2 linked regions of the Aromatoleum aromaticum EbN1 genome follow. The protein of the gene in region 1 interacts with the protein of each later gene in a pairwise test. Links are inferred from orthologs where the notes say so. Each region holds a gene or a part of one and is shown on either strand. Other genes may lie near its edges. The genes, in order: EBN1_RS11775 and EBN1_RS18330.

Region 1 (3,284 bases):
TGTTCGCGTACTCGTCGATCGAGCACATGGGCCTGATGACGTTCGCGTTCGGCCTCGGCGGCCCGATCGCGAACTTCGCCGGGCTGCTGCACATGACGGTACATGCGCTGGTTAAGTCGGCGATCTTTTTCGCCGTCGGCCATGCGGCGCAGAAAGCCGGCTCGCAACTGATGGACGACATCCGCGGCCTGCTGAAAGTGAATCCGACCGTCGGCTGGGCACTGATGCTCGGCACGCTCGCGATCCTCGGCATGCCGCCATTCGGCGTATTCGCGAGCGAGTTCCTGATCCTGACGACGGCGATGCGCGAGCTGCCGTGGGCGACGCCGTTCCTGCTCGTCGCGCTCGGCGTCGCCTTCGCGGCGATCTTCGGCCACGTCCAGCCGATGGTGTTCGGCGAAACCTCGCTGCGCCCGCTCCCGCATCCGCCCGCGCTGCTGCCGGTGTTCGTCCATCTCGGGCTCGCGCTGATGCTCGGGCTCTACATCCCGCCCTGGCTCGACGGCTGGTACCGCGAGGCCGCGCGCATGATCGGAGGCTAGAGTGAAACGACCCCCACACTCACTTTGTTCGCGAAGGGCCGGCTTTGCACAGCCGGCCCGTTCGGCAGGCACGGCGCAGTGCGCCGCGAAACCCCTGCCTCACCCCCCCGAGGGGGCGCAGGCCTCCCTTGGGGCGGCCCGGCGGGAGACCTGACATGCAATTTTCCGGACTCGATTGCCGCTTCGAACGGCTCGCTGCGCCGCTGCCGATGCATCGCGCCCGCGTCGATGCCACGCAGTGGAGCGCGCTCGCGCTCGCGGTCGCCACAGCGAAAGGCCGCCTCGTGAGCCTGTGGGGCAGCGACCGGCGCGCGATGGGCGACGGTTTTGCGGTGGGGGCCGCGTACGCAACCGCGGAAGGCTTGCTTTGGGCGGAGCTCGGACTCGACGTCGTGCGCCCGGCTTACCCGGACATCTCGCGCTTCTTCGTCCCCGCAGTCCGCATGCAGCGCGCCGCACACGACCTCGTCGGCATCGACGCCGAGGACAGCGGGGACTCCCGCCCGTGGCTGCGCCACGGCGCGTGGCCGGCCGACTACTTCCCGCTGCGCATCGAGAACACCGGCCAGGAGCGCTTCGCGCCGCAGCCCGACAACTACCCCTTCGTCTTTGTCGAAGGCGACGGCGTGCATGAGATTGCGGTCGGGCCGGTGCATGCCGGCACGATCGAGCCGGGGCATTTCCGCTTCTCGGTCGTCGGCGAGAAAGTGCTGCGCCTCGAGGAGCGGTTCGGCTACACGCACAAAGGCATCGAGCGCCGCTTCATGGGCATGGACATCGACGAAGGGGCGCGGCTGGCGGGGCGCGTGTCCGGCGACAGCACCGTGGCGTATGCGTGGGCCTACGCAATGGCGGCCGAGTCGGCTGCTGGCGTGGCGGTGCCGGAGCGGGCCGCGTGGCTGCGCGCGCTGCTGCTCGAGCGCGAGCGCGTCGCGAACCACCTCGGCGACCTCGGCGCACTCGGCAACGACGCCGCGTTCGGCTTCGCGCTCGCGCAGTTCTCGCGCCTGCGCGAAGACTGGCTGCGGGCGAACTTCGAGGCGTTCGGCCACCGGCTGCTGATGGACTGCATCCGCCCGGGGGGCGTTGCGCGCGATCTCGACGCCGCCGCGGCGGCGCAACTGCGTCGCGACGCAGTTGCGCTCGTCGCCGAGGTTGCCGAACTGAAGGACATCTACGACGAGCACGCCGGTTTGCAGGACCGTTTCGTGACGACCGGCCGGGTCGCTCCGGAACTCGCCGCGCGGCTCGGGCTGACCGGGCTCGCCGGGCGCGCGAGCGGGCAGGTCGCGGACCTGCGCGTGGACTTTCCGTGGCCGCCGTACGACAAGCTCGCGGTGACTGCGTCCACGCAGTTCAACGGCGACGTCGCAGCCCGCGTCGCAGTGCGCTTCGACGAATGCTTCGAGTCGCTGCGGCTGATCGACGCGCTGCTCGCCGCGCTGCCGGACGGCCCGCTCGATGCCCCGGTCGCGATTCGCGACGCGGCGTCCGGTGCCGGCTGGATCGAAGGCTGGCGCGGCGAAATATTCGTCGCGCTCGAAACCGATGCGCGCGGGCGCATCGCGCGCTGCCATTGCCACGATCCGTCGTGGCAGAACTGGCCGGTGATCGAGCACGCGAGCATCGACAACATCGTCGCCGACTTCCCGCTGATCAACAAGTCCTTCAACCTCGGCTATTCCGCGCAGGATCTGTGATGTGGCACATTCTCAAGTACATCGCCCGCCATCGCCGTCCCGGCACATCGGCCTCTCCGACCCTTTCCCCGTCGCGCCACCGGGCACACCTGATCCACGCCGACATTCTCGCGATCCTCGGCCGCGCGCTGGCGATCCGACATGTCGACGGCGGCTCGTGCAACGGCTGCGAACTCGAGATCCACGCGCTGAACAACCCCTACTACAACATCGAGGGACTCGGCATCAAGTTCGTCGCAAGCCCGCGTCATGCCGACATGCTGCTCGTCACCGGGCCGGTGTCGCGGCACATGGAGCTCGCGCTGAAGCGCACCTACGATGCGATCCCGGCGCCGAAGCTCGTCGTCGCAATCGGAGACTGCGGCTGCACCGGCGGCATTTTCGGCGAGAGCTACGCGAGCTGCGGGCGTATATCGAATGTCATCCCGGTGGACGTCACTGTTCCCGGCTGCCCCCCTCCCCCGGCCGACATCCTCGCGGGCATTCTCACCGCCCTGCGGGGCCGCCCGTCCCTTGCCGCAGGCGAGGGCACGACGCCCGATTTCACGCCCGGCTTCAACTGAACCTTGCGCTGCCGCGCGCCGGAGGACGCGGCGCGAGCGCCTGTCCGGCAAGACTGTAAGCGGATGAATACCTGCATGAGTTTTCGCCGCCGGAATGCTTCAATAGGCATACGCAGTTCATCCACTCGATCCGTCCGTCAAGTCTACGCGATGCGGCGAGGAAGGAGACAGGCCCATGGAAGAATTCGCTTCGCGCGTTTGTGCAGCAGCGACAGGCTGCGCCCCTTCGCATCCCGCGTCATGCTGCCATGATATTCAAAATGGATTGGCACCATGATCCGCGACGACACCGGCCCGGCCACTGTCGATCCGTTCTGGCCCGGCCTCGCCCCGACCGCGTACTCGGCACCGCCCAAGCGGCGGCGCGTTGCCGTCTTCGGCCTGAGCTTCCTGCTGCTCGCCGCCGCGAGCCTGATCTACGACTACTCGCGTCCCGCCGAATACCGCACCGCCGCGCGGCTGCGGATCGACATGCCGGG
Region 2 (3,164 bases), 1.4 Mb from region 1 along the record:
TCTCGCTGCTTCGGCCCGGTCCTCGGCCCGTCACTTGTCATGGCTCGGAGGGCCGGCGCGTGTCGCGCCGGGCACCGGGAAAAAACACGGGACGGGTGTGTTTTACGCCGCTGCGCTACTGCCGCGTGACCACCACTTCGAGGTATTCACCGGGAATCACCAGCGAATCCGGCCCCGCCGTATTGCGGGATTCGAGCAGTTGCAACAGGTCGGCGTGAAGCTGCGCCTGCCCGTCGCCGTCCAGCGCCGCGAAGGCCTTGTGCGTCGGTCCGTAGTAGGTGCGGAAGACCTCGATCCAGTGGGCCGCGGAGCGGAAGCGGAAGTTGAACGACCGGCGCGCGCAGCGGATGTCGGCGGCGTGGGGGCCGAACAACTCGACGAGATACGGTTCATCGCCCCACCGCAACGGCGAGCGCAGGCCGGCCGGGGGCGGTACGTGGGCGCCGATCACGCGGAACAGTTCGCCGATCCGGCTGGTTGGCGGGCCTGCGCGACCGCTATGTCGGCCGCGCGCTTGCTCTCCTGCATGAATACCCCGAGCGCCCGTGGACGATCGAGGAACTCGGCCAGCAAGTCGGGCTGTCCCGCTCGGCGCTGCACGAGCGGTTCGTGCAGTTCCTCGGCGAACCGCCGATGCACTACCTCGCGAACTGGCGCATCCAGGTGGGTTCGCGCCTGTTGCGCGAGACCAGCCGAACCGTTGCCTCGATCGCGCTCGATGTCGGCTACGAATCGGAAGCCGCGTTTTCGCGTGCCTTCAAGCGCCTGGTCGGACTGCCGCCCGCGACCTGGCGTCGCAGCGCCCGGTGAAAAGGCTTTCTCGTGACGCTGCGATCTGCCCCGGTTACCGGTAGAGTTCGCTTCGGCTCTCCGTTAGAATCTTTCGCACGTCAGGGGGATCACATGCTGCAGATCGGTGAGATGGCGCCAGCGTTTTCATTGCCGGATGCGGAGATGGAGGTTTTCGATCTCGCCGCGGAACGCGGCAGACATCATGTGGTCCTCTATTTTTATCCGCGCGACAACACTCCGGGATGCACGCGCCAGGCGGCTGACTTCAGCGATCACGAAGAAGATTTCGCCCGTCACGACTGCATCGTGGTCGGTGTGAGTCCCGACGATTGCCTGACCCACGCCGAGTTTCGCGACCAGCACGGGTTGTCGGTACGCCTGCTTTCGGACGTCGAGAGGGAGGTCTGCCGGCTCTACCACGTGTGGCAGCCGAGGGAAGTCGACGGTGTGAAGAAGATGGGGGTGGTGCGGACGACTTTCGTCATCGACAAGGAAGGCGTCATTCGCCACATGCTCCACGACGTTTCACCCCGCGGCCACGTGGCGGGGGTTTTCGAACTGGTCAGGAAACTGCAAACAGAGAATGCACATGGAAATCGTCAAGAACAGCGTGGTAACGCTTAACTACACCGTCGTCGATCCCGACGGCAACATGATCGACGACGGTCAGCAACCGCTGGTCTACCTCCACGGCGGCTACGACGGCATCTTCCCGGCGCTGGAAGAAGCGCTGCACGGCAAGAAGGTCGGCGACCAGCTCAAGATCAAGCTGCAGCCCGAAGACGCTTTTGGCGACTACGACGAAGAACTGGTGCTGGTCGAGGAAGTGGGCCAGTTCCCCGACAACATCGAGGTCGGGATGTCGTTCGAACGCGTCAGCGACGACGGCGAAGAGGAGATGATCTACCGCATCACCGACATCACCGACATCGCCGAAGGCAAGGTCGTCGTCGACGGCAATCACCCGCTCGCCGGCACGGCTCTCGTGTTCGATGTCACCGTCGCGGGAGTGCGCCCGGCAACCGCCGAAGAACTCTCTCACGGTCACGTTCACGGGGCCGGCGGGCACCACCACTGAGGATCGGCCGATCCTGCACGAAGGGGGCCGCGCAAGCGGCCCTTTTCCTGTCTGCTCCGTTATCCTGTGACGATGACCGAAACGATCGAGAAAACCGGCTGCCCTGCTGGCGAACCCCCGTGCGAGCTGCAGGGCCCGCTGCTGGAGGTGAGCGGGCTGCGCGTGCTGATCGGGCCGGACGAAAATCCGGTACGGCCGGTCGACGGCGTGGGGTTCTCGATCACGGGCGGCGAGACCTTCGCGCTGCTGGGTGAATCGGGCTGCGGCAAGTCGATGACGGCGCTGGCGCTGCTGCGCCTGCTACCCGACGGCGGGCGCATCGCGAGCGGCGAGGTACGCTTTGCCGGGCGCGACCTGCTGCGCCTGACCGAGGCGCGCATGCGCGAAGTGCGCGGCGGGCAGATCGCAATGATCTTCCAGGAGCCTTCGACGAGCCTCAACCCCGTGATGACGGTCATGAGCCAGATCGGTGAGGTGCTCGCGCACCATCGCGGCCTCGATGGTGCATCCGCGCGCGCCGAAGCGCGCCGGCTGCTTGAATCAGTCGGGATCCCGGACGCGGGACGGCGCCTCGACGACTATCCTTTCCAGTTCTCGGGCGGTATGAAGCAGCGGGTCATGATCGCGATCGCGCTCGCCGGCGAGCCGGAGCTCCTCGTCGCCGACGAGCCGACCACGGCGCTCGACGTCACGATCCAGGCGCAGGTGCTCGATCTCCTCGCCCGCCTGCAGGCCGAGCGCGGCATGGGAATGCTGTTGATCACGCATGACCTGGGCGTGGTGGCGCGGATGGCGCAGCGAATCGGCGTGATGTATGCAGGCGAACTGGTCGAAACGGGAAATCGCAGCGATTTTTTCCGCCGCCCGTTGCACCCGTATTCGCGCAAGCTGTTCGCGGCGCTGCCGACCGACGCGCAGCGTCAGCGTCCGCTCGCGGCGCTCGGCGGCAACGTCCCGACGCTCGACCGCGACTTCGTCGGCTGCCGTTTTGCCGACCGCTGTCCCGAGGCTTTCGACGTGTGCCGCCGCGAAGCGCCGGTCTGGGAGAGGCGGGACGGGCAGGCGGTGCGCTGTCATCTTTATTCGGCTGGCCGGTTTGCGGCAGACGCAGCGATGCCGGCAGCCGAGGCGTTCTCCGACACCGCGCGGCGCACCGCGCAGGCGCCGCTGCTCGACGTGCGCGATCTGAAAGTGCATTTTCCGGTGCGAAAAGGCCTTTTGCGACGCCAAGTGGGAAGCATCAAGGCGGTCGACGGGGTCAGCCTGACGCTGGCCGCGGGCCGAACGCTGGCGC

What was found.
Region 2: the proteins of EBN1_RS11775 (region 1) and EBN1_RS18330 interact in binary tests that used the Escherichia coli proteins (3 or more experiments, as listed by UniProt). The link is inferred for Aromatoleum aromaticum EbN1 from one-to-one orthologs.

The regions. Positions count from the first base shown.
Region 1 is NC_006513.1:2,467,547-2,470,830, reverse strand. What follows is about bases 1-2,969. They hold EBN1_RS11775 (hydrogenase large subunit), read left to right. Parts: upstream 1-697; coding sequence 698-2,242; downstream 2,243-2,969. Other genes in these bases: EBN1_RS11770 (NADH-quinone oxidoreductase subunit B family protein), read left to right, coding at 2,242-2,805; EBN1_RS11780 (hydrogenase 4 subunit F), read left to right, coding at 1-542. Also shown: EBN1_RS11765 (GumC family protein), read left to right, coding at 3,079-3,284.
Region 2 is NC_006513.1:3,835,549-3,838,712, reverse strand. Bases 274-3,122 are described here. They hold EBN1_RS18330 (FKBP-type peptidyl-prolyl cis-trans isomerase), read left to right. Parts: upstream 274-1,375; coding sequence 1,376-1,870; downstream 1,871-3,122. Other genes in these bases: EBN1_RS18325 (ABC transporter ATP-binding protein), read left to right, coding at 1,943-3,122; EBN1_RS18335 (peroxiredoxin), read left to right, coding at 904-1,416; EBN1_RS18340 (helix-turn-helix transcriptional regulator), read left to right, coding at 478-810; EBN1_RS18345 (hypothetical protein), read right to left, coding at 274-451. Also shown: more of EBN1_RS18345, read right to left, coding at 116-273; more of EBN1_RS18325, read left to right, coding at 3,123-3,164. UniProt on the Escherichia coli protein: Folding helper with both chaperone and peptidyl-prolyl cis-trans isomerase (PPIase) activities. Chaperone activity prevents aggregation of unfolded or partially folded proteins and promotes their correct folding.